DNA from 3 places in the Hathewaya histolytica genome. Region 1 is predicted to be linked to each of the others. Evidence: riboswitches for the same ligand, from Rfam matches in the RefSeq annotation. Region 1 holds a riboswitch; each other region holds the start of a gene.

Region 1 (10,315 bases):
TATACCCCCCGATTGTAATGCTTGAATATTAATTATAATGAAATTATAGTTTAAATTAAAAAAATAATTTTTTTCTGAAGTTTAAGAAGGATTATCCTAAACATTATAGAATATATTAAATATAAAAATAATGTAAAACTTTAAATAATAACTCTTATAATGGTACATAATGTATTTATATGGATTAAATTTTAATTTATAGATGCTATAAAACTATAAATTAAATTTAAAATATACTTTTGGAGGTATGTATTATGTTAAGAAGAAAAGTATCAACACTATTAATGACAGCTTTGATAACTACTTCATTTTTAAATTCCAAACCCGTATATGCAAATCCAGTAACTAAATCCAAGGATAATAACTTAAAAGAAGTACAACAAGTTACAAGCAAGAGTAATAAAAACAAAAATCAAAAAGTAACTATTATGTACTATTGCGACGCAGATAATAACTTGGAAGGAAGTCTATTAAATGATATCGAGGAAATGAAAACAGGATATAAGGATAGTCCTAATTTAAATTTAATTGCTCTTGTAGACAGATCCCCAAGATATAGCAGTGACGAAAAAGTTTTAGGTGAAGATTTTAGTGATACACGTCTTTATAAGATTGAACACAATAAGGCAAATAGATTAGACGGTAAAAATGAATTTCCAGAAATAAGTACTACTAGTAAATATGAAGCTAACATGGGGGATCCTGAAGTTCTTAAAAAATTTATTGATTATTGTAAATCTAATTATGAGGCTGATAAATATGTGCTTATAATGGCTAATCATGGTGGTGGTGCAAGGGAAAAATCAAATCCAAGATTAAATAGAGCAATTTGCTGGGATGATAGTAACCTTGATAAAAATGGTGAAGCAGACTGCCTTTATATGGGTGAAATTTCAGATCATTTAACAGAAAAACAATCAGTTGATTTACTTGCCTTTGATGCATGCCTTATGGGAACTGCAGAAGTAGCGTATCAGTATAGACCAGGTAATGGAGGATTTTCTGCCGATACTTTAGTTGCTTCAAGCCCAGTAGTTTGGGGTCCTGGATTCAAATATGATAAGATTTTCGATAGGATAAAAGCTGGTGGAGGAACTAATAATGAGGATGATTTAACTTTAGGTGGTAAAGAACAAAACTTTGATCCTGCAACCATTACCAATGAGCAATTAGGTGCATTATTTGTAGAAGAGCAAAGAGACTCAACACATGCCAATGGTCGCTATGATCAACACTTAAGCTTTTATGATTTAAAGAAAGCTGAATCAGTAAAAAGAGCCATAGATAATTTAGCTGTTAATCTAAGTAATGAAAACAAAAAATCTGAAATTGAAAAATTAAGAGGAAGTGGAATTCATACAGATTTAATGCATTACTTCGATGAATATTCTGAAGGAGAATGGGTTGAATATCCTTATTTTGACGTGTATGATTTATGTGAAAAAATAAATAAAAGTGAAAATTTTAGTAGTAAAACTAAAGATTTAGCTTCAAATGCTATGAATAAATTAAATGAAATGATAGTTTATTCTTTTGGAGACCCTAGTAATAATTTTAAAGAAGGAAAAAATGGATTGAGTATATTCTTACCTAATGGAGATAAAAAATATTCAACTTATTATACATCAACCAAGATACCTCATTGGACTATGCAAAGTTGGTATAATTCAATAGATACAGTTAAATATGGATTGAATCCTTACGGAAAATTAAGTTGGTGTAAAGATGGACAAGATCCTGAAATAAATAAAGTTGGAAATTGGTTTGAACTTCTAGATTCTTGGTTTGATAAAACTAATGATGTAACTGGAGGAGTTAATCATTACCAATGGTAAAACTCAATATTACTATAATTGAATTGTAATTTATAAAATTTATATTCAACTAAAAACTTCTGCCTCAATCTAGAAAATTGCCTTTCTAAATTGAGGCAATATTTTAATAATTCATTCCTTTATTTCAACTATTCTTCTTATGAAACTGCTTTTTGTCTAGATAAAACAATAGATGCTCCAACAATTAGTATTCCTCCTATAATAGAATATACAGATAAAGCTTCTCCAAATAAAATAAATCCCCAAGCGGTATTAAAGAATATTCCTATATATCTTACAACTTCTACAATTACTGCATTAGCATTTCCGAAAGCACCTGTTAAGAATATTTGTGCTAATAAGGAAACGGCACCTAACAAGATTAACAGGATTAATTCTTTTGCTGTTGGTATTACAAAGTTATTTCTCATCAATACTCCAGCAACTATAGTAGATGCAGCTAAGAAATAAAACACTATTTCGTAATGATGATGTTTCTTAGACTTTGCTAATTTTCTTATGGTAATTGAAGCACTTGCCGATAAAACTGCACTTAACAATCCAAAGATGGCATAGAAAGAATAAGTAGAGTATCTAAATGGGTTTATGATAAGTGCGGCACCAAATAAAATAATAATGATAAACATCCAAGCATTTTTCGGTAATTTCTCCTTTAGAAAAATTGATGAAAATAGCATTACAAAAAGTCCAGATAAGTGAGCAAGTATTGCTGCATCTCCAAGCTTCATTGTAGAAATAGCAAAGAAGTAAGTTACCATATAAAGTCCTCCAAGCATACCTCTAAGCAATAATAATGGTTTTTGTTCTTTAGAAAACTTTATATTAGAAGTTTTCATTAAAATCAATATTAGCACCGTTCCAATTATACCCCTAAAAAACGCTATTTCATTAGATGGTATCCTGGCACTTACAGATTTCACCAAAACATTCATTATACTAAACGTGAGAGAAGATAGTATAGCTAATAAAACACCTTTATTTATTTTCATTAAATCGCTCCTCAACTATAATTTTTGCACTGTTTAAGATATTATCTTTAAATATGTTATCATTCATATTTTCTTTACCTTTATCATTAATAAATCTATTTAAATACATATCAAATACATCTATTAACTCTTTTGTATTTCTCATCTCTACATTTAACATTGATCCAATGCTATATAAAAGCTTAATCTTTCTATAGTCCTCAAAGGGCATCCTAGGTATATTCCATTTTCCAAAGTTATCTTTATAGACTTTAGGGTAAGAGACTTTTGAGAACTCAAAATATCTCCCCTCCTCATCAGGAATAGAAAAAGGATCTATTAATATTGAAGAATATCTAACATAAAGTAAATATTCTTGTTTTATTTGACTATACTTAGTAAAATTATCTATATCCTCTCTTGATATAGATTTCTCAAGCACAGGATAATTATCATCATTTAAAAATTTAAGAAGATTTATAGGTTTAATTTTCAAATGACTATATACATTAGATATTTCCTTCCATAGATAACACATAACTTCAATAGTTTTCATTGTTATTGGGCCTTCTGGATAAAGCTTGTACACATATTTATTGGTTTTATCATAGTCAAATATTTGATTTAAACTAATATCATTAATTAAAAAAGCTGGGTGGACGAAAACAGTTATGTTCTTACTTTCTACTTCTAGTGCTTCATCTAATACTTCATAAGTAACCCCAACTTCTTTAAAAAAACTTTCAAGAACTTCTATCTTATTGCTACCTTTTAGAGTTGAACCCATATATATTTTTTTCTTCAAAGCTTTTGTTGTTATTTCTAATAAAGATTCTGTAGATGTATACTTTGTAGCTCCAAAATAGTTTGATAAACTAATTATTTCAATATCTCTTCCATATATTTTTAAATAGTTAGAAATTAATATACTTGATCCAAACTCTGGTGATACTAAAATAATGGTTTTTAATCTTTCTAATTTTTTAAGGTTTAAACTTTTTAATACTTCTATATAACAATCACAAGGAACACACAATATCATGGTTTCCCAAATGTCTTTTATATCGGAATAGTCTACATATAAATTTTTTAGTTTATAACTTCCTTCCATCATAGATAATTCTTTTTTAGCTACATTTCCTTTTAATATGAAATTATTCTTTTTTAATTCTTCTACAAAGCATAAAGATTTGTTACTATCTCTAACAGCTACTCCAATTTCATCTGAAAATCCCTTGGATAAATTAATTATCATATTAATTGCAACTGGGCCAGAACCTATTATCAGTGTATTTTTTAAATTATTATTCATATTTTTATTCATCATAAAATTTTCTCCAAAACTACACTTTCATAAATATATTTATTATCTTTTATTATTGTTTTTTGACAGTTACTTATTTTCTTTATATCCAAGGGATAGTTAAATATGCTCTTTAATTTATTTCCATATCTTAAAATAATCTTTGTATCATCATCGATATTTTCTAATAAGTACTTTGCAATATCTAGTTTTGATTCAACTAAAGAAGCTATTATAATATGGCTAAAGCTCTTTAAATCAAAATTACGTATATCTTTTGATGAAAACGATATATTTTTAATACCATATTTATTAGATAACTTTTCTGATAAATCAAGTGCTTCATTATCAATATCTAAACAAACTACTTCAGAGTTAACTTCATTATTTATAGTAAATGCTGTTATTGGCATAGCACCAGAACCTATAAATAAAATTTTTGACTTCTTATTTATATCAAATTCTAATATTTCATTTTCTACTGCAAGTCTTAGGTCATCAGAATACTTAAATGAATCTAGGTTATCACTTAATATACTACGTGCCTGACATTTTTCAACACACCCTAATGCTGCTGCAGTAGCATATCTCAAATCTCTTATTAAAGTATCTTGATCTTTTTCTGATATATATTTATTCCATTTTAAGTTATTAGAACTATCTAATATAAATTCACATACATAATCAAGCTTATCTTTTAAAACTGTACAACATTCATTATGTTCATTACATAAGTTCATAATTTCATTAATATCTATGTTTATTAATTTTAAATCTAATAAAAATTTATGTTTTTCCATATCTCCCCTAACCTCTCAACCTTTTGTTCTTAGTATTTAATCGTTAATAAAATAATGTTTTATTACTAACTGCATTTAACTGGCGTTACGCTAAGATACCCCTTCTTAGTACAACAAACTTCTACTTCTACTTTATATACCTCTTTCAATAAAAATGGGTCCAATACTTCTTCTGCAAGTCCTTCTTTTGCTACATATCCTCCGTTAAGTAATATGATTTTATCACTATATCTTGTAGATAAAGCTAAATCATGAATTACCACAATAGTAATAGCATTATTTTCTTTAGTATATTCTCTTGCTAAATCTAGGACTTGCAATTGATGTCTTATATCTAATGCACTAGTTGGTTCATCTAATAGTAGTATTTTGGGTTTTGAAACTAAGGCCTGAGCCATAATAACAAGTTGCTTTTGTCCACCACTTAGACTTGAAAACTTATTACGACTTAAATGACTCAAATTTATTTTTTTCAATATCCTATTTGTTTCTTCTAATTTTTCCTTAGGAATTTTCCATCTTAAATCCTTCATATGTCCAAGCAATACCATTTCAAATACAGTTAAGTTAGAGTTACTACTACTCATTTGAGGAACATACGCAATTTTATCCATAGGAAGTTTTTCTTTTGGATTTTCATTCATATGTATAGTTCCTTCATAATTAATCATTTTTGATATAGCCTTTATAAATGTAGTCTTTCCTGTACCATTTGGCCCTATAATAGAAGTTACCTCGCCTTCGTGAAATGTAGCTGTTATATCTTTTAAAACTTCCTTATTTTTAAACTTAACTGAAACTTTGTCAGCCTTCATAAAACTCATTATTCTGCTCCTTTCGATAGTAATAAGAATAATAAGAATGGTACCCCAACAATGGATGTAACAATTCCTATTGGTATCATTGCACCTGGTTTTATCATTTTAGATATTATAGAAGCAACAACCATAATAAGAGCACCAAATATAGCAGAAATAGGCGATAAATATCTTTGATCTTCTCCAATTGACATCCTTGCAAAGTGTGGAGAGATTAGCCCTATAAATCCAATTGGACCTATAAAAGAAACCGCTCCAGTTGTTAGTAATGTTGCAATTAAAAATATCTTTAATTTTAGTTTGTCCACATTTATTCCAAGACTTCTTGCCCTTTCTTCTCCAGCAGATAATGCTGTTATTTGCCATATTACTGTTGTTGTTAATAAGAGACAAATGATAAAAATACTCATTGTAACAAAAACACCAATCCAACTGGATTTTAATAAACTTCCAAACATCCAAAATACAATTTGTTGAGATACTTCTGGTGCAGACATATATTGAACTAGAGATTGTAGTGCTTGAAATAAAAAGTGAATAACAATCCCTGTTAATATCATTGTTATAGATTTCATGCCTTTATTTTTACCTATGAAATAAATACATAAGCTAGATATAAATGAAAATAGAAATGCCATCAGTGGTATAGAAAGCCAACCTATATTTCCAATAGTAAAACCTGTTAAAATAGCAAGTGAAGCTCCAAAGCCTGCTGATGAAGATATGCCAAGTGTGTATGGACTTGCTAAAGGGTTGTTTAATATTGTTTGCATATGCGATCCTGCAAGTCCTAATGATGCTCCAACAAATACACAGGTAAAAGTCATTGGAAGTCTTATAGACCACATTACAGCTGAATTTACACTTGTATTCCCTGGTCCTTGTAACAATGTACTTATTACATCAGATAGTGGCATACCAGATGGTCCAACAACCAAATCTATAATACAAACCATGGCTAATACTACAGTTACTATAACAAATAAAAGAAGTCTTCTTCGGTTAATACTTTTGTATATATCTTCTCCCTTATTTAAATCCTCCAGCACTTCTTTTGGGGTTTGCATTACCTATTCCCCCTTTATCATAAAAGTACCCTCTGGTTTTACAGGTAAATACTTTTTATAGAACTCATTTAAGTTTGCTAGTGGATCTACATCTTTAAACTTTTCTGGGTGAATAGCTTTAGCAATGTATTGAAGATATACGTAATCATAAAGTGTTCTAAGTCCACTGTGATCAACACCATATACTTCTTTATTTTTAACTGCATTTAAGTTATCCCAACCTGGCCTTTTTAAATACATATTCATAGTTTCTAAGGATCTTTCTTTTTTTACATCAAAGCCCATTTCAAATCTTTTTTTACCCTCATCTTTAGAATTAGTTTGTCCAGAAAAAATTATAACCTCTGGGTTTGTAGAAATAACATATTCAGGATTTAATGGCCCGTACTCTTTAATTTTTTCTTTTGCTATGTTGTTACATCTTGCAGTTTTAAGTATGTTTCCCCACAGAGAACTTCCATAAGAGTTTCCATAAGTCTCTGGCCCTTGACTTGCAAGTTCAAAATAAACTGATTTAAATTTACTTTCTGGTATTTCTTTTACTCTATCTTCAACATCTTTTATTTGCTTTTTATAGTTTTCTATAAGTTCCTTTGCCCTTTCTTCTTTTCCTAAAAGCTTACCGAGTATTTCTGTGCTCTTTATATGTTTATCTAAAGTAAATGAATTGTAATCAACTACCGCTACAGGAATCCCAAGATTTTTAATTGTCTTAATACCATCTCCTAGCTTTTTAGCTTGATAAGGTGCAAGGATAACCAAATCTGGTTTTGCTTCGATTAACTTTTCCATACTAAAACTATCTAAATAAATGGATCCTGTGTCTATGCAATTTTCTAGATTTGGAGCTACTTTTGCATATTTTGACCACATTGCATTCATTAAGTCTTTTGTTTCTCCTTTTGACATTGCAACAATTCTATCTAATTTAAAATCTCCAGATATAGCAAAATAATTTTCTATGTAAAAACCTAAAAATATCTTTTCAGCTGGTTTCTTTAAAACAATTTTATCTCCATTAATATCTTCTACCTCAATACTCTTACTTGCTTCCGACTTTTTCTTATCATTGCCTTGTGAGCACCCCCCTAGGCTTACAATCACTAATATAGCTAATATAATGCTAAGTATTTTCTTCATAGTATACCTCCCAAATATCGTTCTTATAACAGATAATTTTTAATCCTATGACTTTTTAATTTAAATCTCTTCCCTACCCCCTTTTGCATTTTATGAATATTCCAAAATGCTTATTATTAAATGCAAATGCATATTATTTGCATTTAATAATATCATACGGCTTATTTTTTATCAAGAATATAATTTAAAAAATATACCATTTAATTATGCTTATCTCATATTTTGAAAATATATTACATATAAGATATTTTAATAATTTATTTTGTAAATTATTTAAGCTAATAACATAGATTATATTATTTACCATGCCAAAAAAATATTTTTCCCCATAAATAATAGCCCTTTAACAATTGTCAAAGGGCTATTTATTCAAAAAAATATTTTTCAAACATATATATACCCCCTATCGCTCGTAGAGTTATAAGTATATTAAAATAGGCAGGTCTCCTGGCTTAAGCATCAACATTCCTACAGCCTTCCCAGTTTCCCAGTGGCATAATTGTAGGAACTCATCTATTACAGTGGCGGGACCGCGTGGGATTCAAACCCACTTCCCTTTTAATTAATAGATATTAATATCTATTAAACCTAATTTTAACATATTCAATTTTATAAAATCATTTTAACATACTACAATCAAATTAAGCAAATAATTTTGAAAATTCCATCACAAAAGATTAATTATTATAATTCTAATACCATATGTATGTCATAGGGTTCTAATTCATACAATTCTTTATTTACTTCACTGGCTACTTTTGCACCCATATAAAAATAAAAACCTACTGTATTTTTAAAGGGTGTAGCCGATATGTACAGGCTTTTAGCACCTAACTCTTTTGCTCTTTTAGATAACAAATTAACTAAATTCTTTCCTATACCCTTTTTACGATAATTATTACTTATATATAACATATCAAGTTTAAGTTGGTCATTATTTCTGCCAATAAATTTGCTTTCTAAGGCTGCTAAACCTACAATTTTATTGTTATCAAATGCTCCATATATTATTCCATTCCTATCATATATATCTTCTAATCTAATAATATATTCATTAAGTTCTTTCAAATTCCAACTTTCAATATTATAAAATTCATTTACTATTTCAAGCTTATTATTCCTAAAATAATAAACCTCATTTACTACTTCTTTTCTATCAACTTGTCCCAATAATGAAAGTTCTGACCTTTTAAGTAATTTATACTCCAAAATGCTCAATCCCCCTTTTATTATCTACCACGTATTTTTAACAATACTCTAGCCCCATAAACTATAATTAATTGTTTAAACGTTCTATAAAGAAATACACCAAATTACCAAAAGTAGAATTTAACACAAAAATTTTTCATAAATTTCCTAGTAACTTTTGAACCTCTAATTCTGTCAATGACCTATACTGACCTTTTTCTAAGGATTCATCTAACATTAATCCCCCAATGGAAATCCTTTTTAAATATACAACATAACACCCTACTGCCTTTAACATACGTTTCACTTGATGCTTACGTCCCTCTGAAATAGTAAGATATCCAGAAACCACAGGCTGATTATATTGACCTGAATCTATATTATATAAATTCTCAATAGGCATTTTATAGTTGAGTTCTTTATACATTCCACTTTTATCAATTTTTATTTTTGCAGGTTTCGTTAGTATTTCACCTTTCGAAATGTAAACTCCTTGCTCCAATTCCTTCCTATCTTCCTCATCTAAGGAACCCAAAGCCCAAAAGAAATAGGTTTTTTCAACATGCTTTTCAGGATACATTAATTTATGTTCAAATTCACCATCATTAGTCAGTAGCAATAATCCTTCCGTATCTTTATCTAATCTTCCAACATGGAATACTCCATTCATGTTAGCATCATGAAAAAAATCAAATACGGTTTTATTAACTTTATCCTTCCTTGCAGTGATATAACCTGCAGGTTTGTTAAACATGTAATATACTTTTCCAGTATAATCAACAACTTTACCACTATACTCAATAACATCAGAATCTTCCTTAATTTCTATTGCAGGTTCTGTTATTACTTCTCCATTTACCTTAACTCTGCCTTCTTTAATATAGGTTCGAATGCTCTTTCTCCCTTCAGTGGATGATTCTGATAAAAATTTATCTAATCTCATATTTTATCTTTAGTTAGAGAGAGTCTTATAAGTAGAAACCCTTACTAAATCTTCCCCCTTTCATTTTATGCATTTTATATATTTTTAAGTTTATCATCTAATTTTATTCAATTCAATTTATAATTTTTAATTAAATTCTCTTCAGTAATTTCACAACATGTCCTATGAAACATTTTATAATAATATTTAAAAACTATATAAATATTTATACCGGAAAGCCATTAAGCACAAAGTACACAATCATTGAAATTAA
Region 2 (10,315 bases), 110 kb from region 1:
AGAGTTTTATTCTTTTAAATAAAATTTAGTATTGTTACTGTGAAAAAGGGCTTATAAAAATAAAGTGCTATTGTACTAAAATGCAATAGTTCTTTATTTTTATAAGCTTTTATAATTCTCACTATACTCTCTAGATGGTATAATAAGAGCCCAAAATACGAAGAATATAATAAAATATAATTTAAAAAGGATGATTTCAATGCGAAAAAGAGTTTTTTTGAATATATTTTTTATTTTATGTTCCTCAATTTTTTTTATGTCCTGCACAGGAAAATTTCAGGTTATAGATCGGGGTGATGGGGGAGATGAAATTTATTTAAACAAACAAGATGGTGTGAGTTTTGAGATTCCTAAAGTGTGGGATAAAAATTATAAGATTATCACTTCTAGAGATAAAAGATATGGCAAAAAGTTAACTTTTAAAAAAAAGGATAAGAAATGCAACGTTATACTTTTAGAAATATGGATTTTGAATGAGGAATATTGGAGTGAATTTAAAGATGTTAGGAAGTTTAAACTTATAGGTAAAAGCGAAAAAGGCGTAGTAGTTTATTCAAGAGGTAAATTAGATAGCATATTAGAAAATAATGGATTGGACATTATGCATCATAAAGAAGAGAAAAAGAAAGATATAGAAAAAATGTACATTAAAGATGAAGAAATTAGCGATAGAATCAAAATAATTAGAAATTAATAAAAAAATGAAAATAGAAAAATTCATTTTACTAAAAATTTATGTTTACTTTCTATAACAATCTTTGTAAACTGTAAATACTAATGTAGTATTTTTTAGAAAATAATAATCTGTTAAAAAGTATATTTAGGAACTAAAAATGAATAAATTTATAAAAACTATTTACAATATCTAAAATAATGTATATAATTTTTATTAAATAGATTATTTTGGTATTAAGGGGGTGATTGAAAGAATAAACAGAAAATTGATATAATTCAATAAATAAAATCTAAAGAGAAATATCTAAGTAATACACAAATCTAATATTAAAACCATTTTAATATTAAGAATATTTTGTTAATAGGTAAAGGTTAAAAGGCATTCTATTATTAAGGTTAAAAGGTATTAATTATTAAGGGGGATTATCTATGAAAAAAAATATTTTAAAGATTCTTATGGATAGTTATTCTAAAGAATCTAAAATTCAAACTGTACGTAGGGTTACGAGTGTATCACTTTTAGCGGTATATCTTACTATGAATACTTCAAGTTTAGTTTTAGCAAAACCAATAGAAAATACTAATGATACTAGTATAAAAAATGTGGAGAAATTAAGAAATGCTCCAAATGAAGAGAATAGTAAAAAGGTAGAAGATAGTAAAAATGATAAGGTAGAACATGTGAAAAATATAGAAGAGGCAAAGGTTGAGCAAGTTGCACCCGAAGTAAAATCTAAATCAACTTTAAGAAGTGCTTCTATAGCGAATACTAATTCTGAGAAATATGATTTTGAGTATTTAAATGGTTTGAGCTATACTGAACTTACAAATTTAATTAAAAATATAAAGTGGAATCAAATTAATGGTTTATTTAATTATAGTACAGGTTCTCAAAAGTTCTTTGGAGATAAAAATCGTGTACAAGCTATAATTAATGCTTTACAAGAAAGTGGAAGAACTTACACTGCAAATGATATGAAGGGTATAGAAACTTTCACTGAGGTTTTAAGAGCTGGTTTTTATTTAGGGTACTATAATGATGGTTTATCTTATTTAAATGATAGAAACTTCCAAGATAAATGTATACCTGCAATGATTGCAATTCAAAAAAATCCTAACTTTAAGCTAGGAACTGCAGTTCAAGATGAAGTTATAACTTCTTTAGGAAAACTAATAGGAAATGCTTCTGCTAATGCTGAAGTAGTTAATAATTGTGTACCAGTTCTAAAACAATTTAGAGAAAACTTAAATCAATATGCTCCTGATTACGTTAAAGGAACAGCTGTAAATGAATTAATTAAAGGTATTGAATTCGATTTTTCTGGTGCTGCATATGAAAAAGATGTTAAGACAATGCCTTGGTATGGAAAAATTGATCCATTTATAAATGAACTTAAGGCCTTAGGTCTATATGGAAATATAACAAGTGCAACTGAGTGGGCATCTGATGTTGGAATATACTATTTAAGTAAATTCGGTCTTTACTCAACTAACCGAAATGACATAGTACAGTCACTTGAAAAGGCTGTAGATATGTATAAGTATGGTAAAATAGCCTTTGTAGCAATGGAGAGAATAACTTGGGATTATGATGGGATTGGTTCTAATGGTAAAAAGGTGGATCACGATAAGTTCTTAGATGATGCTGAAAAACATTATCTGCCAAAGACATATACTTTTGATAATGGAACCTTTATTATAAGAGCAGGGGATAAGGTATCCGAAGAAAAAATAAAAAGGCTATATTGGGCATCAAGAGAAGTGAAGTCTCAATTCCATAGAGTAGTTGGCAATGATAAAGCTTTAGAGGTGGGAAATGCCGATGATGTTTTAACTATGAAAATATTTAATAGCCCAGAAGAATATAAATTTAATACCAATATAAATGGTGTAAGCACTGATAATGGTGGTCTATATATAGAACCAAGAGGGACTTTCTACACTTATGAGAGAACACCTCAACAAAGTATATTTAGTCTTGAAGAATTGTTTAGACATGAATATACTCACTATTTACAAGCGAGATATCTTGTAGATGGTTTATGGGGGCAAGGTCCATTTTATGAAAAAAATAGATTAACTTGGTTTGATGAAGGTACAGCTGAATTCTTTGCAGGATCTACCCGTACATCTGGTGTTTTACCAAGAAAATCAATATTAGGATATTTGGCTAAGGATAAAGTAGATCATAGATACTCATTAAAGAAGACTCTTAATTCAGGGTATGATGACAGTGATTGGATGTTCTATAATTATGGATTTGCAGTTGCACATTACCTATATGAAAAAGATATGCCTACATTTATTAAGATGAATAAAGCTATATTGAATACAGATGTGAAATCTTATGATGAAATAATAAAAAAATTAAGTGATGATGCAAATAAAAATACAGAATATCAAAACCATATTCAAGAGTTAGCAGATAAATATCAAGGAGCAGGCATACCTCTAGTATCAGATGATTACTTAAAAGATCATGGATATAAGAAAGCATCTGAAGTATATTCTGAAATTTCAAAAGCTGCTTCTCTTACAAACACTAGTGTAACAGCAGAAAAATCTCAATATTTTAACACATTCACTTTAAGAGGAACTTATACAGGTGAAACTTCTAAAGGTGAATTTAAAGATTGGGATGAAATGAGTAAAAAATTAGATGGAACTTTGGAGTCCCTTGCTAAAAATTCTTGGAGTGGATACAAAACTTTAACAGCATACTTTACGAATTATAGAGTTACAAGCGATAATAAAGTTCAATATGATGTAGTTTTCCATGGGGTTTTAACAGATAATGCGGATATTAGTAACAATAAGGCTCCAATAGCAAAGGTAACTGGACCAAGCACTGGTGCTGTAGGAAGAAATATTGAATTTAGTGGAAAAGATAGTAAAGATGAAGATGGTAAAATAGTATCATATGATTGGGATTTTGGCGATGGTGCAACTAGTAGAGGCAAAAATTCAGTACATGCTTACAAAAAAGCAGGAACATATAATGTTACATTAAAAGTAACTGACGATAAGGGTGCAACAGCTACAGAAAGCTTTACTATAGAAATAAAGAACGAAGATACAACAACACCTATAACTAAAGAAATGGAACCTAATGATGATATAAAAGAGGCTAATGGTCCAATAGTTGAAGGTGTTACTGTAAAAGGTGATTTAAATGGTTCTGATGATGCTGATACCTTCTATTTTGATGTAAAAGAAGATGGTGATGTTACAATTGAACTTCCTTATTCAGGGTCATCTAATTTCACATGGTTAGTTTATAAAGAGGGAGACGATCAAAACCATATTGCAAGTGGTATAGATAAGAATAACTCAAAAGTTGGAACATTTAAATCTACAAAAGGAAGACATTATGTGTTTATATATAAACACGATTCTGCTTCAAATATATCCTATTCTTTAAACATAAAAGGATTAGGTAACGAGAAATTGAAGGAAAAAGAAAATAATGATTCTTCTGATAAAGCTACAGTTATACCAAATTTCAATACCACTATGCAAGGTTCACTTTTAGGTGATGATTCAAGAGATTATTATTCTTTTGAGGTTAAGGAAGAAGGCGAAGTTAATATAGAACTAGATAAAAAGGATGAATTTGGTGTAACATGGACACTACATCCAGAGTCAAATATTAATGACAGAATAACTTACGGACAAGTTGATGGTAATAAGGTATCTAATAAAGTTAAATTAAGACCAGGAAAATATTATCTACTTGTTTATAAATACTCAGGATCAGGAAACTATGAGTTAAGGGTAAATAAATAATTTATCTTATAAAAAAGAGTGTGCCTAATACATGGCACACTCTTTTTATTTATTTTTTTCTTTTAAAAGATCTCTGATTTCACCAAGTAACTCTTCTTCTCTTGAAATTTCAGGAATCTTAGCTTCTTCAACTGCTTCTTCTTTTCTTTTAAATCTGTTTATTAGTCTTATAAATAGGAATATTGAAAAAGAAATTATTAAGAAGTCCAATATATTTTGTATAAATTGACCATAATTAAGAGTCAAAGGTTTTTCTGAATTTAATCCATGAAGTGTAAGTTTTGCGCTAGTAAAATTAATTCCACCTAAGATAAGTCCTAGAATAGGCATTATAACATCATTTACTAAAGATGTTACAATCTTTCCGAAGGCACCACCTATGATAACACCTACAGCAAGATCGACTACATTACCTTTCATGGCAAATTCCTTAAAATCTTTCCACATAAAAATCCTCCTAAAGTATTTAATATTAATTATTAAATAACAAGTATAATCTTATATTTAAATTTAACATTAATTATACTAAATATCAATATGAAATTATTAAAAGTTTTACATTTATATGATATAAATAATATTGGTATTTAATATTATCAGGTTGATTGTTCTTTGTGTTCTTTAAATTTCAAAAAATATGATATAATATAAGAGATAGTATCGTTGTTTGATATATCTATTTAAAAAAAATTACTTAGTTTTGTTAAGAGGTGTTTTAAATGAAGATTATGTTTATATCTGATATTCATGGTTCTTTATATTTTTTAAATAAAGCATTAGAAAGATTTGAAGAGGAAAAAGCAGATTATATAGGGATTTTAGGAGATGTATTATATCATGGACCTAGAAATGATTTACCAAAAGAATATAATCCAAAGGATGTTGCAAAAATCCTAAATAGGTATAAAAATAAAATAATAGCCGTAAGGGGAAATTGTGATAGTGAAGTAGATCAAATGCTTATAGACTATCCAATGCTTAGTGATTATAGTATAATTTTTTTTAATAACAAGAAAATATTTTTAACTCACGGACATATTTTTAATAAAGATAATATGCCTCATTTTAATATAGGAGATATTATGATAAGTGGTCATACTCATATTCCAAGTATAGAACATATAGACGGGGTAACTTTTATAAATCCTGGTTCTATATCTATACCTAAAGGTGGAAGTGAAAATTCTTATGGTATTTTAAATGAGGATGGATTCTCAATTAAAAATTTAAATGGAAAGGTTATATTAACTTTAAATATATAATAGACTAAAGGAGGAATAAGAATGAATACAATAGAAATGGTTTTAAATAGTTTAAAAGAGGCAGGGGAACCGCTAAAGGCTGGAGAGATAGCAGAAAAGACTGGTATTGACAAAAAAGAAGTGGATAAAGCTATAAAAAAATTAAAAGCCGAAGAAAAGATAACTTCTCCTAAGAGGTGTTATTATACTATTGCATAATATTATCTCACATGATAATATTAAAATATATTAAAAAATAATAAAATGTAATGTTTAGGTTCTATTTGTAGATTAATAGGGAAAGTGGTTGAATTCCACTACAGCCCCCGCTACTGTAAAAGATGATGAAACTCAAAAATGCCACTGTATTTTTATATGGGAAGGTAGAGGAGTAAAAGGATTCTTAAGTCAGGAGACCTGCCTAAACAAATATAAGTAAACTTCGGAGGGAAGTGTAATCTTAATTTATATCCTAGTATAAAGCTTTTATGGATAATTATAAGTTTTATATTATAGTACTGTAAGATTGAACCCTAACCTTCTGAAAGGTTAGGGTTTTTTATCTATATGGGGTTTATTTAAGATTTACATATATATTAATTATTATATAGGGAGGAATATTAATGAAACAATTTAAAAAGTGGGGTGTTTTTACTTTCTTATTATTAACCTTTATGACAACTCCTTTGTATGCTAAGGCTATGCATATAGCTGAAGGCTATTTGCCTATGAAGTGGGTAGTTATATGGTTCGTAGCTTCAATCCCATTCTTTATTTTAGGAATTATTAGGATAAAGGATATTTTTAAGGATGAGCCTAATAAAAAGATGTTAATTGCATTAGCAGGTGCATTTGTTTTTATGTTATCTGCATTAAAAATCCCTTCAGTTACAGGTAGCTCATCACATGCTACTGGTACTGGATTAGGAGCAGTTATTTTTGGACCTACAGTAATGACAGTTTTAGGCGTTATAGTTTTACTGTTTCAAGCAATTTTACTTGCACATGGGGGACTTACAACCTTAGGTGCGAATACTTTTTCTATGGCCGTAGCTGGACCAATGGTATCTTATTTTGTATATAAAATGTCTAAAAAAATGGGTGTTAAAGCTTCTGTAGCAGTGTTTATTGCTGTTACATTAGGAGACCTAGTAACTTATATAGTTACAGCAATTCAACTTGCTATAGCTCATCCAGATGCAGTAGGCGGATTTATGGCATCATGCATAAAATTTTTGGGTATTTTCGCTGTAACTCAAATACCACTAGCTATTGCGGAAGGTATATTATCTACAATAGTATTTAATCTATTAATTGATTATAGAAAAGAGGGGATAATTCATGGGGAAATCTAAAAAGAATATTATACTTCTTATTTTAGTGGTTATTCTTGTTATCTCTCCATTAATAATTAATTCTAAGGCTGAATTTTTAGGAGCAGATGATAAAGCAGAGGAAGCTATAACGGAAATTAATCCTAATTATAAACCTTGGTTTGAAAACATTTGGGAACCACCTAGTGGTGAAGTTGAGAGCCTTATTTTTGCTGTACAAGCTTCCCTTGGTGCAGGAGTAATTTGCTACTTTTTTGGATATTTAAGAGGGAAAAAGAAAGTTATTGATACAGCCAAAAAAGGTTTGAAATGTGAAAAATAAAGAGTAACATAATTCTAGATTAGCCCATGAGTTTCTCATGGGCTTTTATATAGTAGGATGCTTCTTTGAAAATTAAAATATATAATGTATAATTCATATTAAATAATAAGTTATTCTAGTTAATAACTTTATTTAATAAATTAGGAGGTTTTTTTGTGGAAACGTTGATAGACAAAAAGGCTATTAAGAAAGATAGGTCAATAAGATTTTTTACAGTTTTATTAGGTACACTTATTTATTCAATATCGGTTAATATGTTTATAACTCCTCATAAGCTAATTGCAGGTGGTGTAGCTGGTATAGCGCTAATTATTCAATATATAACTAAGATTCCTTCAGGATATTTTGTATTTCTCATAAATATACCACTATTTATAATTGGAATTAAAGAGCTTGATAAGGAATTCGGTGTATATAGTTTAATTGGTATGATTTCTATGTCAATTTTCTTGGTTATAACTAAGGATATTACATCAGTATTTAAAGTTAACGATATATTAGTATCTACTATTTGCGGTGGAGCATTTTGTGGATTAGGCATGGGAATAATATTTAGAAGTAGAGCATCTGAAGGTGGTACAGATATAATATCTGTTATTGTAAAAAAACGTTATGGGGTTAAAATTTCAACTATAACATTTATTATAAATATTTTAATAGTATCAGTGGGTGGATTCTTAGGTACATTTGAGATTGCTGTATACACCATAATATCTATGTACTTAAAATCTATGGTTTTAGATAAAGTTATAGAAGGATTGGATAAGAAAAAACTTATATTTGTTGTGACAAGGGACCCAGAAGGGGTTAAAAAAATCATCTTAGAAAAACTAGGTAGAGGCGTAACTTTTCTTCATGGAGAAGGTGCTTATACAGGGGAAACTAAAAAAATGATATATTCTGTAATGAGTTCAAAACAATTGGCTAGATTCAAACTTCTTATAAACACAGTAGACTCTAAAGCAGTAATTACTATTATGGATGTATCAGAGGTAGAGGGGAAAGGGTTTAAAAAAGCTGCATTTTAATATATTGTAGTTTAATATGAGAAATTAAATAGTATTTTATACGAATTCTAAATAGCGCTATATTATTAGTGCTATTTTTATTTCTGGGACAATTATATTAAAGTTACATATTATATATAGAAATTAATTTTAGGGGGAAAAAATTTGGTGCTACAGAAAGAAAAGTTTAACTTTAAGACTGTAAAAGGAATATCTTTAAACCAATTAGATCAACATTATGAATTATATGGGGGATATGTAAATAAGACCAATGAGATATGGGGTATACTTGATACGGAAAAAAACTTTGGTGAAGGAAATCAGATATATAGCAAGATGCGCTCACTAATGAAAGGGCAAAGTTTTGCTTTAGATGGTGTAAAGTTACATGAATTATATTTTCAAAATATATGTGATAGCGGAAGGGGGATTTCTATTCAACTTTTAAGTAAAATAAAGAGGGATTTTGGAAGTTTTGAAAGATTTGAAGAAATTTTTAAAAAGACTGCACTTTCCGTACGTGGATGGTGTATATTAACTCTTGAACCAAAGGATTCTAAACTTCATGTGCTAGGGTTAGATGGCCATGATGAGGGCGTGGTTTTATGTTCCATACCTTTGATTGTGTTAGATGTGTATGAACATGCCTATATGATTGATTTCGGAATAAATAGAAAAGCTTATATAGATACCTTTATGAAAACTTTAAACTGGGACATTGTAAATAAAAGATTATTTATGGGAGAAAAAATTTTGAGTCACATGAGTATGATAAAATAGTATCATTTTAAATTCTTAAACATAGATTAATAGTGTAATTTATTTCAGGAGGGTTATGAATGAAAATAGATTTAGATAAATACGATAGCCTCGAGTTAAGTAATGAAGATTATGCCATGGTTCCTATTGAGATGGATATGGAGTTTAAAGTTGGGGAAGAAGAATTGGCTAGAAGTTCAGATGAAACATATGTAGAGGATTTTATGGAAAGTTATTTTGAACAAGACCTATATAGAGATGAAGACTCGGAAGAGTTTGATGAGGAAGAGTTTCAACAAGAGTATGATATGTGGAGTGAAGAAGAAGAGAGAATTTTTAATGAAGAATATATTAAAGTAGATGAGGAAAAATATGAGGAATTCGAAGATGAATTTTTTAGAACAGAAGATTCAATAAAACCTAATTTTGGTGTGCCTCTATTTATAGAAGAAAGATATTTAGTTAATGAGGAATATTATAGGAATGAAGAAAACATGATATCAGAAGAAAAAGAAGATATGGAGAGAGATAATCGAGTCGATAGAATATTTATGAGAATTGCGAGAAGTAATCCAGCAATAATAAGAAGGTTAGTTAGGTGTGGTATACCACGACGTGAAGCTGAAGCAATTGTTAAAAGTATTATTAGATTAACTTTGATGTATTCTTAAAAAGTATTTAGAGAAATAGTGCTTGTATAAATAGGTTTCTGTTATTACATAGAATACCTTTGTATAAGTGCTATTTTTTTATGTTTTTATAATTTAATAAATTAAAAGGAAAATATTAAAATGCGTAGAATTTTATTACTTAGAGGTGGTAAGGGCTATGTTGTATATGGATTTTGAAGCGGAAGGTATAAAGGTTAGAAATGTAGTGAAAGACGACATTAAAACAATTAATGATGAGATAATTAATAATAATTGTTTTATGCAAAATACTAATGTTTTAAAAAAAGAAGATTTATATGAAAGATTTTTAGAATACTATTTAACTGAAGGAGAAATATTTCTTAAATTTTTAAATAAAGAAGATGAATTCCTAGGATTTTTAAAAGGTAGAATAGAGTTTAAAAGTTGTAATATGGCATGGATTAATTGTCTTTTTATAAAAGAAATATATATAAAGAATGGACTTGCCAATAGTATACTAAAAAACATCATAAAATTTTTAAGGAATTATCATGATGTA
Region 3 (10,315 bases), 1.2 Mb from region 1:
TTTACCATTACTATATCTGCACCCTCTTCTATATCAAGTTCTACTTCCCTTACACCTTCCATAATATTTGCTGGATCCATTTGATATGATTTTCTATCACCAAAAGAAGGGGCTGAATCTGCTGCATCCCTAAATGGCCCGTAGAACGCTGAAGCATATTTCGCACTATATGCCATAATAGGAAGATTAACGAATCCCGCATCGTCTAAAGATTTTCTTATATAAGCTATTCTTCCATCCATCATATCTGAAGGTGCTACCATATCTGCTCCTGCCTCTGCATGACTCACAGCTATTTTGCCTAAATATTTTAAAGTTTCATCGTTATTTACATAACCTTCCTCTGTAATGATTCCACAATGTCCATGAGATGTATATTCACACATGCATATATCTGTTATAACATACATTTCAGGATATTTTGCCTTTATTTCCTTTACTGCCTTTTGGACAATACCACAAGAACAGTATGCATCGCTACCATAGGCGTCTTTTTCCTTTGGAATTCCAAATAAGATAACGTATTTTATTCCTAATTCTAATAACTCTTTTATCTCTTCATTTACTCTGTCTACTGAAAAACGGTAAACCCCTTTCATAGAGGATATTTCTTCCTTTATATTTTCCCCTTCTTCAATAAATAGTGGATATATTAAATCTTCCACATGAAGCTTTGTCTCACGTACCATGCTTCTTATATTTTCATTTACTCTAAGTCTTCTAGTTCTCTTTATAGCCAATTCTATCCCTCCAACAAAAAATATTACAAACCTACTCTTCTATTATAGCCTCTACTACACCATCTATTGTATACTCTTTTGCCTCTTTATGTACTGTTAGGCCAAAATTTTCTATAGTTTTTGAAGTTATTGGTCCTATTGATACTAATTTGGCTTTATCTTTTATTAAATTTAAGTTCTCTTTTCCTAATATATCTATAAAGTTTTTAACTGTAGAAGAACTAGTAAATGTTACATATAAATCATTCTCTTTTTCCAGTACATTTAAAATATCTTCCCTATGAATATCCTCTTTTAAAGTTTCATAAATTTTAATTTCATCCACAGAACATATTTCTTTTAATTCATCAACTAAAAGATTTCTAGCTTCCTTAGCTCTTGGTATTAATACTTTATCCTCACTTGTAAGATTTTCTTTTAATAATTCTAAAAGACTTTCTGCTACAAATTTTTCTGGTACTAAATCTGCAATTATTCCTTTTTCTTTAACAGCCTTTGCAGTAGCATTTCCTATACATGCTATTTTAAAATTTGAAAGACTTCTTATATCTTTATTTCCTTTAAATAATCTTTCAAAGAATATATTTACTGCATTTTCACTAGTAAGAACTAGAGTTGTGTAATCTTTAATATTTTCTATAGCCTTGTCAAGACCACTATTTTCTATTTCTTTTATTTTGATTGCAGGTACTTCTAAAGCGTTTCCGCCTAAATCATTTATTTTATCTAAAAGCTTACTACTTTGAGTTCTTGCTCTGGTTACTATAACATTTTTACCGAAAAGGGGTTTTTCTTCATAGAAGTTTAGCTTATCTCTAAGTCCAACAACTCCACCTACAACAATTAGACTTGGTGGCTGAATATTAGCTTCCATAGCTATTTCATATATATCTTCTAATGTTCCTGAAACCACTCTTTGATAAGGCCTTGCTGCCCAATTTACAATAGCCACAGATGTTTTAGAGTCTTTCCCTTCCTTTATAAGGTTATTACATATCTTTTGAAGGTTTGCAACACCCATTAAGAATACTAAAGTACCATCTAACTGGGCTAATGCACTCCAGTTAAGTTCATTTTCTTCTTCTTTTAAATGTCCAGTTATAACGTGGAATGATGATGCAAAATCTCTATGAGTTATTGGAATACCAGCATAGCATAGTCCACCTATAGCTGAAGTTATACCAGGTACTACTTCAAACTTTACACCTTTTTCAAGTAAAAATTCGCCTTCTTCTCCACCTCTACCAAATACATAAGGGTCTCCCCCTTTAAGTCTTGTTACAACTTTACCTTTTAAAGCTTCTTCTGCTATTATTTCATTTATTTCATCTTGAGTTTTAGTATGATACTTAGATTTTTTACCAACATAAATAAACTCACAATCTTCTTTTGCCCATTTTAAAATTTTTTCATTAGCAAGTCTATCGTATACAATAACATCTGCATTTTTTACACAGTCTAAACCTTTTAGTGTAAGTAACTTATAATCTCCCGGTCCAGCTCCAACTAAAAAAACTTTACCTTTCATCTTATGCCATCTCCTTTAGAACAATTTTAGCAAGTTCATATCCTAACTCTTTTGCACTCTCTATACTTCCAATTAGAGATTTCTTAACTATTTTGTTTCCATCTTCATCACCAAATAAACCTGTAAGTTTTAATTCCTCACCGTGGATTTCTCCTATGGCACCAACTGGAATATGACAGCTTCCATTTATACCGTGCAAGAAAGCTCTCTCTGCTGAAACTGCAATTTCTGTTTCTTTATGTGATAAACATTCTAATATGTTTTCTATATCATCTCTATCTTTTCTAATTTCTATAGCAAGAGCTCCTTGCGCAGGTGCTGGTAGCATTATTTCTATAGAAATAGGAACTACTTTGTACTTTAATTCTTTTTCTATATCTAGCCTATTTATACCCGCTGCAGCTAAGATAACGCCATGAAGATTTTCAGTTTCTATTTTTTTAATTCTAGTATCTACATTTCCTCTAATAGGTACTACATCTAAGTCTTCTCTATATTTTAAAAGTTGATACTTTCTTCTTTTACTTCCAGAACCTATTTTAGCATTCTTAGGTAATTCCTCTAAGGAATTAAATCCTTCTCTTAATACAATCACATCTCTAAAATCTTCTCTTTTAGGAATGTAAGAAAACTTTAAGCCTTCTGGCAATATAGATGGCATGTCCTTCATGCTGTGAATGGCCATATGTATGTCACCATTTAATAATGCTTCCTCTATTTCTTTGACAAATAACCCCTTGTCCCCTATTTTATCTAAAGATACATTTTGTATTCTATCACCCTTAGTTTTTATAATTTTAAGTTGAAAATCTATTTCAGGATGATCCTCTTTTAATTTACTAATAACCCAGTTTGTTTGCGTTAACGCAAGTTTACTCCCTCTTGAACCAACTATAATTTTCATATAAACTCCACCTCTGATATTTAAAGTTTTAAGAATTTTATATATTCCTCTAGCTCTTCTTTTGTCATTTGAACCATAGAATTTAAAATATCTTTCTTCTTCTTCTCATCTACATATTTTTCTAAAACTAATGCTCTTCCTTCTCCTAATAACTTTACATATTCATCAAAAGTATCATCATACTTTTCTTCTAATTCTTTTCTAATTTTAGCACAAAGTGAAGGACTATTGCCTAAAGTAGATATTGCTATTTCTAAATCTCCTCGTTTTATAGTAGATGGTACTATAAAATCTGAAAGTTCCATACTATCTACAATATTACACATTATATTATTCCCCTTACAAAACATAGCAATCTCTTGATTTACCTTATCTATATTTGTAGCTCCTATTACTAAAAAAGCATTTTTGACAAGTTCTTTGTTATAATTTTCACTTATGATACTAAGATTTTTGCCTACAGAAGTTTTAAGTGTGTAAAATTCTTCTATAAATTCTGGACTTATAACTATAACTTTAGCTCCATACTCTAAAAACTTTCTTGCCTTCCTTATAGCTACCTTTCCTCCACCTATAATATATACATTTTTATCTTTCATTTCTATCATTAATGGATAATACAAGAAAAAACCTCCTAGTTTTATCTAAAAATTAAACAAATCATTTATAACTTCTATATATTCACTTGTTTTTTCTTCTTTATTAGGTTCCTTCAAATTATTGATTGGCTCTCGTATTAATCTTTTTAAAGAAGACCTTATCATTTTCTCAATAATCTTTTTCTCCTTGCAATCTAAGTCCAATTTTCTATTAATATAATCTAGAGTATCAGTTTCAATTTCTTTACATCTATCATTCAATGATTTTATAATAGGATCGAATTTTATTCCCTTCATCCACTGATAAAATTCTTCTATACTTTTTTCTATGATTACTTTTCCCTTATTACAAAGCTCTTCTCTCTTTTTTTTATTCTCGTCAGAAAGTTTCTTAAGATCATCTATATCATATATATTAACTAAATCCATACTATCAACATCTTCTTCAACATCTCTTGGAAGAGCTAAATCAATTATATATAGATTCTTATACAATTTTGGCATGGACTCTTTCTTTATTATTGTATGAGTTGCTGAAGTAGCTGTAAATATAATGTCAACTTCATTTATAATTCTATATCTATCCGCAAAATCTAAGGTTTCAATATGTAAGCCTTTACAATTATCGCATATCTCTTTTACCTTTGCCATGGTCCTATTAGTTATATAAATTGTTCCTACTTCTTCCTCTTCAAAATACTTTAGAGCTAAAAGACTGATTTTTCCTGCTCCTATTAAAAGTATTTTTTTATCTTTTAAACTTCCTAGATTCTCTTTTAAATTTTTAATAGCAATATAACTTGTAGATACTGGTATATCTGATATTCCCAAGTTACTTTTTATTTCTTTTGATGCTGTTATCGCTTCTCTAAATAGTTTGTTTAATATCTTTTTACTACTTCCTATTTCTATGGCAGTTTGTAATGCATCTTTAACCTGTCCTAATATCTGATCTTCACCAATAACTATAGAATCAAGTCCTGCAGTCACATTATAAATATGCCTTACTGATTCCTCATCTCTTTTTACAAAAAGATAATTCTTTATAGTATTTTCTTTGAAATAGTCACAATAGAATTTTTCAACATCTTTAATACTATTATTTATATCATGTGATACAATATAAATCTCACTTCTATTACAAGTAGATAATATTATAACCTCTTCAATCCCCATATCAAGGATATAATTAATTGCATCAATTTTTTTTGCATCAGAAAAAGCTACCTTTTCTCTTATCTCAATAGGGGCATTATTATGGTTAACACCTATTACTGCTATCCTCATAATTCTTCCTCCAATACTCATAAAGTTCATTTTCTTCTTGGAATAAGGGAAGATTCATATACTTATGTACTTTTAAAAGCCATGGTTCATCTAAATTGGCTGTTTTTAAAAGTTCATCTCTTTTAAATACATCTAAAACTTTTCCCTCACCTATAACTGTTCCTTTATTTAGTACATACACATAATCGCAAACTTCATAAATTAAATCCATATTATGACTTGTTATAACTATTCTCTTTCCTTTTTGTGAAAGTGAGAAAATAAGTTCTTTAACAGACTTTGTCATCTCAGGATCTAAACCAGCTGTAGGTTCATCAAATAAAATAACCTTACAATCCATAGCAAGAATTCCGGCCATAGCAACTCTCTTTTTTTGTCCATAACTTAGAAAATGAACAGGCTTGTCTTTGAACTCTATAGCTCCAGCCTCTTTTAATGCAGTATCCACCCTTTCTTTTATAATATCTTCTTTCATACCTAAATTTCTAAGCGCAAAAGCTACATCATCATAAACAGAGGAATAAAATATCTGTTTATCAGGATCTTGGAAAACTAATCCTACATCTTTTCTAAAATTATATAAAAAAGATTTGCTATATTTTAATTTTTCTTCATTAAAATAGACGTTTCCTGAAGTAGGTTTTAATATTCCTACCATATTCAAAAACAAAGTTGACTTCCCTGCTCCGTTAGCGCCTATGATACCTATTATACTACCATTTTCAAGATCTATGGATACATTTTTTAGTGCAATTGTATCATCTTCGTAAGTATAGCATAAATTTTCTAGTTTAAGCATAATATCACCTACATATTTAAATTATATATAAAACTCTCCGTTATATAACTTAGTTTCTAAAGATATATTTAATTCCTCATATCTCTTTATTACTCTTATAAATAATATTCTAATTAGTAAAGCAGTGGATTTATACGATACCTTTATATTTCTATATCCAAATTTTAAATTTTGAGCTACATATAATTCCTTTAGCTCCTCTAAAAAAATAAATATAAATCTATACATTAGAACAGTAATCTCTATGAATACCTTCGGTAATCTCAAAATTTTAAATACGGTTATTAATTGATCCATAGGTATGGTTAAAGCTAGCAAATAAGTAACTTCCACACTGCATATCGCCTTGAAAAATAACAGTATACCTTGACTAATTCCTATATAAGTTATACCTATGTAATAATTTTTTAATTTTATATAAGTGAAAAATAAATCTTTATTTGTGCCTATAGAAAAGATAACTGTAATAATACTAATTATTATAAATGTTAATGGAATTGCTAAAAGTTTAAGGTAATTTTTAAAAGGAATTCTTACAGTGTATAGAGTAAAAAAACATAAAAATATTAATTGTAGTAAAAATACATATATTCTTTTATTCATCAAAGTGAATATTAACATAATAGTACAAAATATAAATTTTATCATGGGATTAACATCTTTTAATCTGTTTGTATATGCATACCTATCTATTAAAAGCAACTATATACGTCCCCCTTCTTGAAAAATTAGAATAAAAAATCTCCTAACCTTAAATTGGTTGGAGATACGCTTTCATAATCGTGAGCAAAAGGAATAAAAGTACATTTAAAGAAATATCTATCACTCATAATAAGTACTACACTTCCCTCCGAAGGTTACTTATAACATCTAGGTAGGTCTCCTGACTTAAGAATCAACTTACTCCTCGGTCTTCCCGTAATTTTAAAAAATACAGTGACATTTTGAGTTTCATCCTCTATTACAGTAGCGGGGGCTGTAGTGGTATTACACCACTTTCCCTATTAATCTATATAGAACCTAAACTTATAAATTATTTAATTATATTATTACTATCTATTATACTACCACATAGAATCTATTTCTGCAATAAAAACAAATTTCTAAAAAAATTAGATACTTGAAAAATATTTTAAAACCTATATGTAAAAAACATATTAAAGTTAATATACCTAACATATACACTTTATAAAATAATTAAGAAAGTTAAAGTCTATATGTTAAACTAAACTTTAAAAATAAAAAAAGAACACTTAAAAGTGTTCTTTGGAGCGGGAAACGGGGCTCAAACCCGCGACCTCCACCTTGGCAAGGTGGCGCTCTATCAACTGAGCTATTCCCGCATATATTACCCGGCAGTGTCTTACTCTCCCACAGGGCTTCCCCTGCAGTACCATCAGCGCTGTAAAGCTTAACTTGCCTGTTCGGTATGGGAAGGAGTGTTACCTTTACGCCATTACCACCGGATGCTGATTTACAGAAATCTTCGATTTCGTTTTAGATCAGTACTCATCAGCTTAGCTGAGGAGTTACCTTTAAAAGAATTGTTCTTTATAAGAACTGTTCTCTCAAAATTGCACAATGAAAACTATATTGGTCAAGTCCTCGACTTATTAGTATGAGTCAGCTACACATGTTACCATGCTTACACCTCTCACCTATCAACCTTGTGTTCTTCAAGGAGTCTTACTGACTTTCGTCATGGGAAATCTAATCTTGAGGTGGGCTTCACACTTAGATGCTTTCAGTGTTTATCCCTTCCCGACATAGCTACCCAGCTGTGCCACTGGCGTGACAACTGGTGCACCAGAGGTCAGTCCATCCCGGTCCTCTCGTACTAAGGACAGCTCCTCTCAAATTTCCTGCGCCCGCAGCGGATAGGGACCGAACTGTCTCACGACGTTCTGAACCCAGCTCGCGTGCCGCTTTAATGGGCGAACAGCCCAACCCTTGGAACCGACTTCAGCTCCAGGATGCGACGAGCCGACATCGAGGTGCCAAACCTCCCCGTCGATGTGGACTCTTGGGGGAGATCAGCCTGTTATCCCCGAGGTAGCTTTTATCCGTTAAGCGATGGCCCTCCCACGAGGTACCACCGGATCACTAAGCCCGACTTTCGTCCCTGCTCCACTTGTATGTGTCGCAGTCAGGCTCCCTTCTGCCTTTGCACTCTACGCGCGATTTCCGACCGCGCTGAGGGAACCTTTGGGCGCCTCCGTTACACTTTCGGAGGCGACCGCCCCAGTCAAACTGCCCACCTAACAATGTCCGACGACCAGATTCATGGCCTTTCGTTAGAATTCCAGTACTGTCAGGGTGGTATCCCAAGGATGACTCCATACCCCCTGACGAAGGTATTTCCAAGTCTCCCACCTATCCTGTACAGACAATACCGAAATTCAATGCTAAGCTACAGTAAAGCTCTACGGGGTCTTTCCGTCCAACTGCGGGTAGCAAGCATCTTCACTTGCACTACAATTTCACCGGATTTGTTGTTGAGACAGTGCCCAGATCATTACGCCATTCGTGCGGGTCGGAACTTACCCGACAAGGAATTTCGCTACCTTAGGACCGTTATAGTTACGGCCGCCGTTTACTGGGGCTTAAGTTCACTGCTTCGCTTACGCTTACAGATCCCCTTAACCTTCCAGCACCGGGCAGGCGTCAGCCCCTATACATCAGCTTACGCTTTAGCAGAGACCTGTGTTTTTGTTAAACAGTTGCCTGGGCCTATTCACTGCGGCCTAGCTTTCGCTAGGCACCCCTTCTCCCGAAGTTACGGGGTCAATTTGCCGAGTTCCTTAACAACAATTCTTCCGCCGGCCTTAGGATTCTCTCCTCATCTACCTGTGTCGGTTTGCGGTACGGGCGCCAAACTTCTCCATAGAGGCTTTTCTTGGCAGCGTGGAATCAGATACTTCGCGAAAAAGATCGCTCCTCGTAACACCTCAGCATTGACTAAACGGATTTGCCTGCTTAGCCTGCCTAAGTGCTTGAACACACACTCCAACAGTGTGCATATCCTATCCTTCTGCGTCACCCCATTTGTCAAACGAAGTTTGGCGGTATCGGAATATCAACCGATTGTCCATCGCCTACGCCTTTCGGCCTGGGCTTAGGTCCCGACTAACCCTGAGAGGACGAGCCTTCCTCAGGAAACCTTAGATATTCGGCCAATAGGATTCTCACCTATTTCTCGCTACTCATGCCAACATTCTCACTTCTGCATCGTCCACCGCTCCTTTCGGTACGACTTCAACCAATGCAGAAAGCTCCTCTACCATGTACATAGTACATCCATAGCTTCGGTGGTAAGTTTTAGCCCCGGACATTTTCGGCGCAGGATCTCTTGACTAGTGAGCTATTACGCACTCTTTAAATGAATGGCTGCTTCTAAGCCAACATCCTAGTTGTCTTAGAAATCCCACATCCTTTACCACTTAACTTACACTTTGGGACCTTAGCTGATGGTCTGGGCTCTTTCCCTTTTGACTACGGATCTTATCATTCGCAGTCTGACTGCCAGGATACAAGTATACGGCATTCGGAGTTTGATAGAGTTCGGTAAGCGGTGAAGCCCCCTAGCTCATTCAGTGCTCTACCTCCATTACTTAATTACCTGACGCTAGCCCTAAAGCTATTTCGAGGAGAACCAGCTATCTCCGAGTTCGATTGGAATTTCTCCGCTATCCACAGCTCATCCCATGGTTTTTCAACACCAACGTGGTTCGGACCTCCACGAAATTTTACTTTCGCTTCATCCTGGCCATGGATAGATCACTCGGTTTCGGGTCTACGACATGCAACTAATTCGCCCTATTCAGACTTGGTTTCCCTTCGGCTCCACACCTTCAGTGCTTAACCTCGCTACATATCGTAACTCGTTGGCCCGTTCTACAAAAAGTACGCCGTCACACATATAAAGTGCTCCGACCGATTGTAGGCACACGGTTTCAGGTTCTATTTCACTCCCCTCCCGGGGTTCTTTTCACCTTTCCCTCACGGTACTTCTTCACTATCGGTCACCAGGTAGTATTTAGCCTTGGGAGGTGGTCCTCCCTGCTTCCCACAAGGTTTCACGTGTCTCGTGGTACTCTGGATCAGATCTGTAGTCTTCTTGTTTTGTTTACAGGACTATTACCTTCTATGGTGAAGCTTTCCAGCTTACTTCAACTACAATAGCCTCTACGTTTATGATCTGTCCGCAACCCCAGAAACAAGTTTCTGGTTTGGGCTCTTTCCCTTTCGCTCGCCGCTACTTAGAAAATCGATTTTTCTTTCTCTTCCTCCGGGTACTTAGATGTTTCAGTTCCCCGAGTCTACCCTCCTGAACCTATGTATTCAGTTCAGGATATATACCGTTAGGTATATGAGTTTCCTCATTCGGAAATCTGTGGATCACAGCCTATGTGCGGCTACCCACAGCTTATCGCAGCTTATCACGTCCTTCTTCGGCTC

Evidence for each region. A riboswitch is a leader RNA that binds a small molecule or an ion and turns the genes downstream of it on or off. The one in region 1 is predicted to bind cobalamin.
Region 2: another riboswitch for cobalamin. It lies ahead of FGL08_RS08210 (energy-coupling factor ABC transporter permease); the one in region 1 lies ahead of FGL08_RS08665 (ABC transporter substrate-binding protein).
Region 3: another riboswitch for cobalamin. It lies ahead of cbiQ (cobalt ECF transporter T component CbiQ); the one in region 1 lies ahead of FGL08_RS08665 (ABC transporter substrate-binding protein).

What each region holds. Positions count from the first base shown of each region.
Region 1 covers NZ_LR590481.1:1,770,906-1,781,220, forward strand. Annotated here, with positions in the region: gene cloSI (clostripain) at 255-1,835, shown strand; gene FGL08_RS08640 (DMT family transporter) at 1,973-2,824, opposite strand; gene FGL08_RS08645 (opine metallophore biosynthesis dehydrogenase) at 2,811-4,130, opposite strand; gene FGL08_RS08650 (nicotianamine synthase family protein) at 4,127-4,906, opposite strand; gene FGL08_RS08655 (ABC transporter ATP-binding protein) at 4,972-5,730, opposite strand; gene FGL08_RS08660 (FecCD family ABC transporter permease) at 5,730-6,791, opposite strand; gene FGL08_RS08665 (ABC transporter substrate-binding protein) at 6,795-7,931, opposite strand; cobalamin riboswitch at 8,352-8,539, opposite strand; gene FGL08_RS08670 (GNAT family N-acetyltransferase) at 8,616-9,140, opposite strand; gene FGL08_RS08675 (pseudouridine synthase) at 9,277-10,062, opposite strand; gene FGL08_RS08680 (helix-turn-helix domain-containing protein) at 10,268-10,315, opposite strand, start outside.
Region 2 covers NZ_LR590481.1:1,665,598-1,675,912, reverse strand. Annotated here, with positions in the region: gene FGL08_RS08240 (M15 family metallopeptidase) at 1-22, shown strand, start outside; gene FGL08_RS08235 (hypothetical protein) at 200-694, shown strand; gene colG (collagenase ColG) at 1,105-4,461, shown strand; gene mscL (large conductance mechanosensitive channel protein MscL) at 4,507-4,908, opposite strand; gene yfcE (phosphodiesterase) at 5,181-5,723, shown strand; gene FGL08_RS08215 (HTH domain-containing protein) at 5,745-5,921, shown strand; cobalamin riboswitch at 5,962-6,141, shown strand; gene FGL08_RS08210 (energy-coupling factor ABC transporter permease) at 6,326-7,057, shown strand; gene FGL08_RS08205 (energy-coupling factor ABC transporter substrate-binding protein) at 7,044-7,358, shown strand; gene FGL08_RS08200 (YitT family protein) at 7,514-8,386, shown strand; gene FGL08_RS08195 (superoxide dismutase) at 8,534-9,145, shown strand; gene FGL08_RS08190 (hypothetical protein) at 9,205-9,795, shown strand; gene FGL08_RS08185 (GNAT family N-acetyltransferase) at 9,953-10,315, shown strand, end outside.
Region 3 covers NZ_LR590481.1:600,896-611,210, reverse strand. Annotated here, with positions in the region: gene hemB (porphobilinogen synthase) at 1-746, opposite strand, end outside; gene cobA (uroporphyrinogen-III C-methyltransferase) at 772-2,268, opposite strand; gene hemC (hydroxymethylbilane synthase) at 2,270-3,172, opposite strand; gene FGL08_RS02775 (precorrin-2 dehydrogenase/sirohydrochlorin ferrochelatase family protein) at 3,193-3,795, opposite strand; gene hemA (glutamyl-tRNA reductase) at 3,817-5,058, opposite strand; gene FGL08_RS02765 (energy-coupling factor ABC transporter ATP-binding protein) at 5,033-5,857, opposite strand; gene cbiQ (cobalt ECF transporter T component CbiQ) at 5,879-6,559, opposite strand; cobalamin riboswitch at 6,714-6,895, opposite strand; tRNA gene FGL08_RS02755 (tRNA-Gly) at 7,125-7,200, opposite strand; rRNA gene rrf (5S ribosomal RNA) at 7,208-7,324, opposite strand; rRNA gene FGL08_RS02745 (23S ribosomal RNA) at 7,451-10,315, opposite strand, start outside.